One region of the Streptomyces sp. 6N223 genome, then DNA from elsewhere that is predicted to be linked to it. Evidence: riboswitches for the same ligand, from Rfam matches in the RefSeq annotation. Region 1 holds a riboswitch; each other region holds the start of a gene.
What was found. Region 1 has a riboswitch for cyclic di-AMP ahead of ACTWQH_RS27345 (M23 family metallopeptidase). Riboswitches for the same ligand answer to the same signal wherever they lie in the genome.
Positions count from the first base shown of each region.

Region 2: it holds a riboswitch for cyclic di-AMP, as region 1 does, so the genes downstream of both, ACTWQH_RS29655 (LysM peptidoglycan-binding domain-containing protein) here and ACTWQH_RS27345 (M23 family metallopeptidase) in region 1, are expected to answer to the same signal.
Region 3: it holds a riboswitch for cyclic di-AMP, as region 1 does, so the genes downstream of both, ACTWQH_RS09670 (M23 family metallopeptidase) here and ACTWQH_RS27345 (M23 family metallopeptidase) in region 1, are expected to answer to the same signal.

Region 1 covers NZ_JBQQCA010000059.1:11,456-14,720, reverse strand. Annotated here, with positions in the region: gene ACTWQH_RS27345 (M23 family metallopeptidase) at 156-1,577, opposite strand; cyclic di-AMP (ydaO/yuaA leader) riboswitch at 1,587-1,756, opposite strand; gene cutA (divalent-cation tolerance protein CutA) at 2,023-2,370, shown strand; gene ACTWQH_RS27335 (VOC family protein) at 2,407-2,793, shown strand; gene ACTWQH_RS27330 (glycoside hydrolase family 25 protein) at 3,071-3,265, shown strand, end outside.
Region 2 covers NZ_JBQQCA010000072.1:11,015-14,279, reverse strand. Annotated here, with positions in the region: gene eno (phosphopyruvate hydratase) at 1-1,203, opposite strand, end outside; gene ACTWQH_RS29655 (LysM peptidoglycan-binding domain-containing protein) at 1,392-2,012, opposite strand; cyclic di-AMP (ydaO/yuaA leader) riboswitch at 2,016-2,210, opposite strand; gene ACTWQH_RS29650 (LysM peptidoglycan-binding domain-containing protein) at 2,472-3,265, opposite strand, start outside.
Region 3 covers NZ_JBQQCA010000011.1:15,948-19,212, forward strand. Annotated here, with positions in the region: gene ACTWQH_RS09660 (DUF6351 family protein) at 1-567, shown strand, start outside; gene ACTWQH_RS09665 (GrpB family protein) at 588-1,172, opposite strand; cyclic di-AMP (ydaO/yuaA leader) riboswitch at 1,490-1,667, shown strand; gene ACTWQH_RS09670 (M23 family metallopeptidase) at 1,673-2,425, shown strand; gene ACTWQH_RS09675 (ABC transporter permease) at 2,457-3,263, opposite strand; gene ACTWQH_RS09680 (ATP-binding cassette domain-containing protein) at 3,260-3,265, opposite strand, start outside.

The DNA of each region.
Region 1 (3,265 bases):
CGCAGCGGCGCTGCCGAATCGATGCAGCGACGATGTAGGGACGATGAACAGATGGCGGGACATGTGGAGGCCGACGGCCCCGGCGTCGGGGGGAGTCACCAGGGCCGTCGGCGTCTTGGCGGTGGGGGGACGCGCGCGCGGGGAGCGGGAGCGGGTCAGATGGTGAGGCCCTTGTCGCGCAGCCAGGCGAGGGGGTCGACGGGGTCGCCGCCGCCCGGGCGGACCTCGACGTGGAGGTGGGGACCGCTGGAGTTGCCGGTGGAGCCGACGTTGCCGATGACGTCCTCGGTGACGACCTCCTGGCCGACGCTGACGTTCATCGAGGACAGGTGGCAGTACCAGACCTCGGTGCCGTCCTCCAGCTCGACGATGATGCGGTAGCCGTAGTCGCCCGCCCAGGCGGCCTCGGCGACGACGCCGGTGTGGATGTTCTTGACGGGGGTGCCGGTGGGGGAGGCGAAGTCCTGGCCGGTGTGGGTGGAGGACCAGTAGGAGCCGGACTCGCCGAAGCTGGAGGTGAGGGTGTAGTCGGAGAGCGGGATGGTGTAGCTCTCGCGGAGCCGGCGCAGCCGCTCCTCCTCCTCGCGGCGCTGGCGTTCCAGCTCCTCCTGGCGCTGGCGTTCCAGCTCGGCCTGGCGCTCGGCCTCGGCCTGGGCGGCGGCTTCCTGTGCGGCGGCCGCCTCGGCCTCGGCAATGGCGGCCTCGCGGGCCTCGGCGTCGGCGTTGGTCTCCTGCTGGTCGGCCTGCTGGAGGATGCGGGCTCGCAACGCCTCGCCCGCGTCGGTCTGGCCCGCCTCGACGTCGGCCTCGGTGATGCCGGCGGTGGTGAAGGGCGCCTGCGCCACCATCTCGGCGTGGGTGTCGGGCGTGGAGTCGGAGCCGGAGCCGGAGCCCTGGCCGGGGACGATGCCGTTGATCAGCGGGATGCTGTCCTGGATGGCCCTGACCCGGTCGGCGGCGCCGTCGAGGCCGGGGACGGCGGCGCCGTCCTCGTTGGCCGTGGCCATGCCGCCGGCGCCGACCGCCGCTATGACGCCGACGCCGAGGACGGCGCGGCTGCGGGCGATGGTGCCGCCGCGGCTGCGGGTGACGCGGTGGCGGCCGCGTATGGGGGGGAGGTCGTCGTCGCCGCCCGGGTTCCACTCGCCGGTGGCGGTGGGGGCGAGGCTCGCCGGGGCGTCGAACGCCGCGAGGTCGGTGAGCTGGTCGTGCGGGTGGAGACCGTCGAGACCGTCGAGGCGGCCGAGCCCGTCGAAGCCGTCGAAGCCGTCGCCGGGAGGAGGGCCGGCGTCGGGGCCGGGGCCGTAGGGGTCGTCCGAGCCCGGGCCGGTGGAGCCGTACGCCTCGTGCGGGCCGTACGCCTCGTGCGGGGCGAACGAGCCGTGCGGGCCGTAGGGGTCGTGGGGTTCGGGTATGCCGGGCGTGGCCACCGTGGCGGTGTGGGGGTCGGCGTAGGCGGTGGCCGTTCCGTGCCCGCCGTACGTGACGTGTGTGCCATGGGGGTCTTCGCTGGAGCCCGCATAGGCGTACGGATGGGGATCCGTGTCCGCGGGGGCGGCATACCGGTTCGACGCCACGGAGGCGCTCTCCTTTCCTTCCTTCGCCTACCGGGTTAGCTGACGGGTTCGGAGCAGGAAGGTCTCCTACGAGCGGCAGGCGGCGGTGGCTGCCAGCTGCCCGATTCACCCCGGATGATGGTTCCCCGGTTCCTTTGGTGCAGTTGTGACGCACGCGCCAGATTCGGCGACGGAGCACGGTGCCGTCCTTGCGACGACAGTGACGACCGCGCTGCGTTATCGAACGTTAATAGACGGGCTCGCCAGATTCCAAGGGCCTACGCGAAATAAAACCCTGTCTTGGCCAGGACTTTCAGCCCACAAGCCCTGCAAACCGGGCATAACTTCAGAGGAAATGTAGTCCGCTTCGCGCCGGACTGATACCTGATCGAGCGTCAGTTGTTATGGAGCGGCGCGCACTCGCTACTCCTAGTCACCTCCCCGCCTCGCGGATACCGTGGTTCCCATGGCCGCCGATTTCTCGTCTCCCTTCCTGACCGTCATGACCACCACTGACAGCGAGGAGGTTGCCGAACGTCTCGCCCGCGGCGCGGTACAGGCTCGGCTGGCCGCGTGCGCGCAGATCGACGGGCCGATCCGGAGCGTGTACCGGTGGCAGGGCGCCATCGAGAGCGAGCCGGAGTGGCGGGTGCTGTACAAGACGACGGCCGCCCGGTACGAGGCGCTGGAGGCACACATCAGGAGCGAGCACGGCTACGCCACGCCGGAGATCATCGCGACGGGGGTGGTCCGGGGCAGCGCGGACTATCTGGCGTGGCTGGAGGAGGAGACGCGCGAGGCCGACGTGGACTGAGCGGCGTTGTCAGTGGCGTGCGGCACGATGAACGGCATGAGCAACGACACACGCCCCATGCTCACCATCACCACCGTCAACATCAGCGCGCCCGACCCTCCCGCCCTCGCCCGCTTCTACCACCGGCTGCTCGGGTACGAGATCGCCGTCGAGGAGCCGGGCTGGGTGCTGCTGCGGGATCCGCGGGGCGGGATGGCGCTGGCCTGCCAGAGCGAGTCGGACTACGCCCGGCCGGCGTGGCCCGCGAGTCCGGGCGAACAGCAGATGATGATGCACCTGGAGATACGGGTCGAGGACCTGGACGTGGCCGTCGCCCACGCCACCGCGTGCGGGGCCACGCTCGCCGCGAGCCAGCCGCAGGACGACGTGCGGGTCTGCCTCGACCCGGCGGGGCACCCGTTCTGCCTGTGGGTCGAGGGCTGAGGCCGTCGAGGCGTCCTCCCCCAGGCCACGGGTGGGCACACCACGGGCGTCGCGAGGCGAACGCCCCTTAGGCGAACGCCAGTAGGCGAACGCCCAGTCGTGCGCGGGTCAACGACCCGGCAAGTCCAGCGCCTCCCGCCAGCCCGCGCCCTCGGCGAGGAGAGAATTGCCCACAGCCTCACGGCAGTTCCAGGGCGATCCATGGTGAAACGCCCCGGATTCCGGGAAGGGGCCAGGTAGACGAAGCGAACGCCCAGCGAGGGGCAGGGAGGCCCGAATGACGATCAAAGGCATCGACGTATCCGGGTACCAGTCAACCGACTACCCGCTCGACGGCCACGACTTCGTGATAGTCAAGGCGACCGAGGGCACCAGCTACGTCAACCCCCGGCACTCCGCTCAGGTCGACCGCGCCCGGTCCAACAACCGGGTCGTCGGCCACTACCACTTCATCAGCCCCAGCAGCGGCATC
Region 2 (3,265 bases), on a different contig from region 1:
CTGGTTGTACTTGGCCACCCGCTCCGAGCGGGCCGGGGCACCGGTCTTGATCTGGCCGCAGTTGGTGGCGACGGCCAGGTCGGCGATCGTGACGTCCTCGGTCTCGCCGGAGCGGTGGGACATCATGCACGCGAAGCCGTTGTGCTGCGCCAGCTCGACGGCGTCCAGGGTCTCGGTCAGGGAGCCGATCTGGTTCACCTTCACCAGCAGGGCGTTGGCGGCCTTGGAGTCGATGCCGCGCTGGAGCCGCTCGGGGTTGGTGACGAACAGGTCGTCGCCGACGATCTGGAGCCGGTCGCCGAGCTGCGCGGTCAGCGTCTGCCAGCCCTCCCAGTCCTCCTCGCTCAGCGGGTCCTCGATGGACACCAGCGGGTAGGCCTGCGCCAGCTCGGCGTAGTAGGAGGTCATCTCGGCGGCGGTGCGGGAGGTGCCCTCGAAGACGTAGGAGCCGTCCTTGTGGAACTCGGTCGCGGCGACGTCCAGCGCGAGCGCGATGTCCTGGCCCGGCGTGTAGCCCGCCTTCTGGATGGCCTCGACGATCAGGTCGAGCGCCTCGCGGTTGGAGCCGAGGTTCGGCGCGAAGCCGCCCTCGTCGCCCAGGCCGGTGGCCAGCTGCCGCTTCTTCAGCACGGACTTCAGCGTGTGGTAGATCTCCGCGCCCCAGCGCACCGCCTCGGAGAATGACTCGGCGCCGATGGGCGCGATCATGAACTCCTGGATGTCGACGTTGGAGTCCGCGTGGGCGCCGCCGTTGAGGATGTTCATCATCGGCACGGGCAGCAGGTGGGCGTTGGGCCCGCCGAGGTAGCGGAAGAGCGGCAGGTCGCGGGACTCGGCGGCGGCGTGCGCCACGGCGAGGGAGACGCCCAGGATGGCGTTCGCGCCCAGCGCCGACTTGTCGGCGGTGGCGTCGAGGTCCAGCATCGCCTGGTCGATCAGGCGCTGCTCGGTGGCGTCGTAGCCGACGAGCTCCGGGCCGATCTGCTCGCTGACGGCCAGGACCGCCTTCTCCACGCCCTTGCCCTGGTAGCGGCCGGAGTCTCCGTCGCGCAGCTCCAGTGCCTCGAACGCCCCGGTGGAGGCGCCGGAGGGCACGGCGGCGCGGCCTCGGCTGTGGTCGTCGAGGTGGATCTCGACCTCGACCGTCGGATTGCCTCGCGAGTCGAGGATCTCCCGGGCTACGACGACGTCGATGGACGACACGAGGGTCTCCTTACGGGTACGGCTGACGGGTCAGGTGGTCCGGGTGAGAGCCTAACCGGCCCGGGGCCGGGCGTCGGCCCCTACCCGCCAGGTGCACGCCGTTTTTGTTTAATCGCGGAAGAAAACCCGGTGCAGGGCGCGTGAACGCCCCGCACCGGGTCATCCGGGTAATGAAGTGGCCGATCGGCTCAGAGGCTCAGCTCCTGGCCCGGGTAGATCAGGTTGGGGTCGCCGCCGATGACGGACTCGTTGTCGGCGTAGACCTGCTCCCAGGTGGTGCCGTGGGCGGCGGCGATGGACGACAGGGTGTCGCCCGCGGCCACCGTGTAGCCGGAGCCGGACCCGGACGACTGCACCGGGGCCTCCTGCTCCGGCTCGGCCGGGGCCTCGACGGCGCCGGTCCCGGACGGGTCGATCGCGGGAGCCTCGCTGCCGGCGGTCAGGCCGGCCTGGGGACCGCAGACCGGCCAGGCGCCCGGGCCCTGCATGGAGAGCAGCACCTCGGCGGCGGCGATCTGCTGGTCCTTGGTGGCGAGGTCGGCGCGGGCGGCGTACTGCGTGCCGCCGGCCGCCTCCCAGCTCGACTGGGTGAACTGCAGGCCGCCGTAGAAGCCGTTGCCGGTGTTGATCGACCAGTCGCCGCTGGACTCGCACTCCGCGACGGCGTCCCAGGTCTCGACGGAGGCGGCCTCGGCACTGCCGGCGGCCATGAAGGGAATCGCGACCGCGGCCCCGGTGACGCCGGCTGCCGCGACGATGCGGGATGACTTGGACGGACGGCGGTGACGGCCCTTGCCCGTGAACAGCATGACGTTCCTTCTCACCGACGCCTACGAGGTGAGCTGTCGGGTTCGGGCCGGTGAGTGGCCCGGCCGGGACGGGCGGTACGCGGGTGCGTTCCGCCGCCTCGGCTTCACCCCAGCCGCTCGATGGGCTCGAACGGCGTCCACGCGCGTGGCGCGTGGCGGGTCCCCCGCTCCTGCCTGCGGTGGTGGCGCGTTGATAGTTCAGGTGGGCCGGCGGCAGGACTCGGCGTGGCGGCCCGGACGCCCGGCACGGTGCCGGGCGCTCGGGACACTAGACACACCGGAGCTAACGGTTCAAGAACGATCAAGATCATGCGAAAAGGGGGCACTTGACGGTTAGAACTGCCAATCGGCGCAGGTCAGCGGGGATGTGGGCACGGGGGAACTGTCGGACACACCCACCGGAGGACGAGATGATGGTCACACCGGATCGCATGTGAAATCGCTCTGACACCCCTGGAGCTAACGTCCCGTAACGGTCAAGTCCAGCCGCTGGCCCGGGAGTATATGGTCGGGATCGTCGCCAATGACCGTTTTGTTCTCCTGGTAGAGCGCGGCCCAGCCACCCGGCAGCCCGAACGCGGCGGCGATGCCGGAGAGCGTGTCGCCGCGGCCGACGGCGTAGCCGCGCTCCTCGGCGGGATCGGGCGCGCCGCGGTGCCGGCCGCCCGTGCCGTGACGATACGCGCCGGCGCCGTCCTCGGCGGACGGCCCGGCGGTCCCGGCGTCCGGGCCGTCGCCCCCACCGTCGCCCGCGTCGGCGCCTTGACCGGGCCCGGTGCCGGTGCCGTCGGCCCCCGGGCTGGTTCCCGCGTCACCGGCGCCACCGGCGGTCTCACCGGCGTTCTCACCGTCTCCAGAGGCGTCGGCGCCTTCCGGGGGCGTGGCGTCGTCCCCGGCGCCACCGGAGGCATCGGTGCCGCCGCCCTCGGGATCCCCGGCGCCCTCCGCATCACCCGGGGCCTCGGCGTCATCGGCACAACTCCCGGAGTCGGCGCCGCCGGAGGCGTCGGCGCCATCCGTGCCGTCGGCCTCGCCGAGGAGCCCGCTGCCGCCGAGCAGGCCGCTGCCGCCGGAAGCTCCGTCGGTGGTTCCGGTGCCCGCCGCGTCCTCCGCGTCCTGCGTCACGCCGGAGAGTCCGGCGGCGCCTGAGCCGAGGGACGACGAGTCGCCGCCGACGCCGGCCGGGCACTCCTCGGCGCCCGCCTCGCCCGCGCCCCCGGCCTGCCCGCCGCCGGACCCGTCCCGCTCCTCGC
Region 3 (3,265 bases), on a different contig from region 1:
GAGTACCGGGACCTGGAGCGCCAGGGCGACATCCACATGAGCTTCCACTCCTTCGCCACGCGCGAACGCCTCGAACTGGCCAACGGCACCTCCGCGAACCAGGTCATGCTCGTCGAGGACGGTAGCCACGGCGGCTTCACCACCGGCAACCCGATCCTCGCCGAGGCACTGGACCAGATGGATGCCTGGCTGACCGCGATCCGCGCCGACCGCGCGCCCGGCACGGGCCCGGAGCGGGTGATCCGCAACCGGCCGCCGGACCTGGTCGAGGCGTGCTGGACCCGCGAGGGCGTCAAGATCGTGGAACGCCAGGAGCCGGGTGCCGGCACGACCCGCTGCAACGCCGAGTACCCGGTCTACGGCTCGCCCCGCATGGTCGCGGGCGCGGGGATCGAGAACGACGTGATCGTCTGCCGGCTCGCGCCGGTCGATCCCGGCTCCTACGGCGTCGCGATGACCGAGGAGCAGGAGCGGCGGCTGCGGCGGATCTTCCCCGACGGGGTGTGCGACTGGAGCGCCGACGGGGCCGGCCAGCGGGGCCTGGACGGCACCTGGCTGTTCTTCTGATCCTCTGACGCGCGCGGCGCTCAGGGCCGCCAGCCGGTCCGGGCCGCCCAGGACTCGCCGAGCTCCACCAACAGGTCGACGACCGGGTCCTTGACGTCGGTGTAGGTGTCGAGGTCGGGCACCGCCTCCGCCAGCACCCGCTTGAAGCGGCCGTACGCCGGCGCCAGCTCGGGGTGGGCGCGGAACCAGTCGCGGAACAGCAGCGCGAGGCGTTCGTTCGGCGAGCCGCGCAGCCGCACGTGGAGGTTGACGTTGCCGTCCGGGTGTCCGCGCCGGGACCACAGCCGCTTGGCCCAGCGCGCCGGGTTGTCGTTCCGCCCGGCCGGCACGTGGTCCCGCTCGTAGGGCCAGCGGGTGAGGCCGAGCCCCGCCAGCGGCGCGTCGAACGCCTCGGCCGCCCGGTCCAGGTCGGCGACGCTCACCTGTATGTCGAGCACGTCCTTGGCGGCCATGCCGGGGATGGCGGTGCTGCCGATGTGATCCACGCGCAGCGCGTGCGGCGCCAGCAGCTCCATCAGCTGCGCGCCGATCTCGGCACCCCGCTGGACCCAGGCGGACGAGTAGTCGATGACGACGGCACGGCGCACTTGCGGCGTTTCGGACATTCTGCAACATCCTGGAAAATTAAGAGCCTTGGCCCCGAGGTGGTGACCGAATTCACTTTATGCGCTGAACGCCACCCCTCGCGAATCGCCACCCGCCCGAAACGCCGCCCCCAAGTGCGCGGCGATGCGGGCCCCTTGGCGTTTCCCGGAATTCCTCTGCTTTGCCCGCATTCGCCGCGGGGGATCATGTCCGATCATGGGTGGTCATGCCCCGACAGCTCATGGTTCTTGTCTCGCCGGAAATCCGCGGTTTACGGTGCTGGCCGCGCCGCACCCCGCGGCGGGCCGCCGCCGGACGCCGAATCCTGTCACCGGGGGCGGAGAAGCTGCCATTCCGCGTGACAGGAGCGGGGGACCCACTTTCGCCGTACGCGCACCGCGCACCGTGCAGCGCGCGCCACGGCTTGGGGTGAAGTCACGGCGTCACCGACGCCGCGACCGGGCGACTCCGGCCCGAACCCGACAGCTCACCTCGCAGGCGTAGGAGGAGGAGCACACCTATGTCCGCACGCGGACGACACCGCCGTCAGGGCACCCGCCGCATATCCCGCGTCTCCCTCATACTCACGGTCGGCGGCGCCGGCCTGGCGCTGCCGCTGGTCGGCGCCGGCGTGGCGAACGCCGCCCCGGACGACACGACCTACACCGTCGCCGCCGGCGACACCCTGTCCACGATCGCCAGGGCGCAGGCCGTCGACGGCGGCTGGAAGGCGCTCTACGACGCCAACAGCGACGTCATCGGCTCCAACCCGGACCTCATCCTGCCCGGCCAGGAGCTGACCCTGACCACCACCTCGTCCGCCCCGGCAGAGGACACCGCCGACGCCTCGGCCCCGGCCGAGACCGCCTCCGGCTTCACCGCCCCGGTGCAGGGCCCGCTCGGCACCGCCTACGGCGTCGCGGGCTCGATGTGGTCCTCCGGCTACCACACCGGCGTCGACTTCCCCGTCGCGACCGGCACGCCCGTGGTGTCCATCGGCTCCGGCGAGGTCGTCTCGGCGGGCGACGGCGGCGCGTACGGCAACGAGGTCGTCATCCTGCACCCCGACGGCCACTACAGCCAGTACGCCCACCTCTCCTCCATCTCCGTCGGCGTCGGCCAGCAGGTGGCCTCCGGCGAGCAGATCGGCCTCTCCGGCTCCACCGGCAACGTCACCGGCCCGCACCTGCACTTCGAGGTGCGGACCGGCCCGGAGTACGGCTCCGACATCGACCCGCTGGCCTACCTGCGGGCCAACGGCGTCACCATCTGAGCAACGCCACGCTCCTCAACCCGCGCCGGTATCAGCGGCCCAGCCGCTGGTACCGGCGCAGCGCGAGCGGCGCGAACAGCGCCGTCAGCGCCACCGGCCACGCCACCGCCAGCAGCATCGCGTGGTCCGCCGCCCACGACTCGCCGCCGACCCCCGGGTTGCCGAACAGCTCGCGGATCGCCGCCACCGTCGCCGACAGCGGGTTCCACTCCGAGACGGCCCCGAGCCAGTCCGGCATCAGCTCCGGCGACATGAAGACGTTCGACAGGGCGGTGAAGGGGAACGCCAGCGGGAAGACGACCGCGCCCACCGTCTCGGCGTTGCCGAGCACCAGCCCCAGGTAGATGCCGATCCAGGTCACCGCCACGCGCAGCATCATCAGCAGCGCCACGGCCAGCAGCGCCCGTCCCGCGCCCCGGTGCCACTCCCAGCCCACCAGCAGGCCGCAGACCAGCAGCACCGTCATCTCCGTCAGCGCCCGCAGCAGGTCGGCCGCGGCGCGCCCGGTCAGCAGCGCGGAGCGGGCCACCGGCATGGCGCGGAAGCGGTCCACGACGCCGCGCGAGGCGTCCGTTGCGAGCTGGCCGCCGGTCGCGCCCATGCCGTAGAGCATGGTCATGGCGAAGACGCCCGGCAGCAGGAACTCCCGGTAGCCCCCGCCGCCGTCGGCTCCGCCCGCCACGGACATGCCGTTGCCGAAGACGTAGCCGAAGACCAGCACGAACATGATCGGCAGCGTGAAGTAGAGCGCCGCCTCCTCTGGGGTGCGCACCAGGTGCGCCATGTTGCGGCGGGTCATCACCCAGCCGTCCGCCGTCGCCATCCGCAGCCGCCTCATGC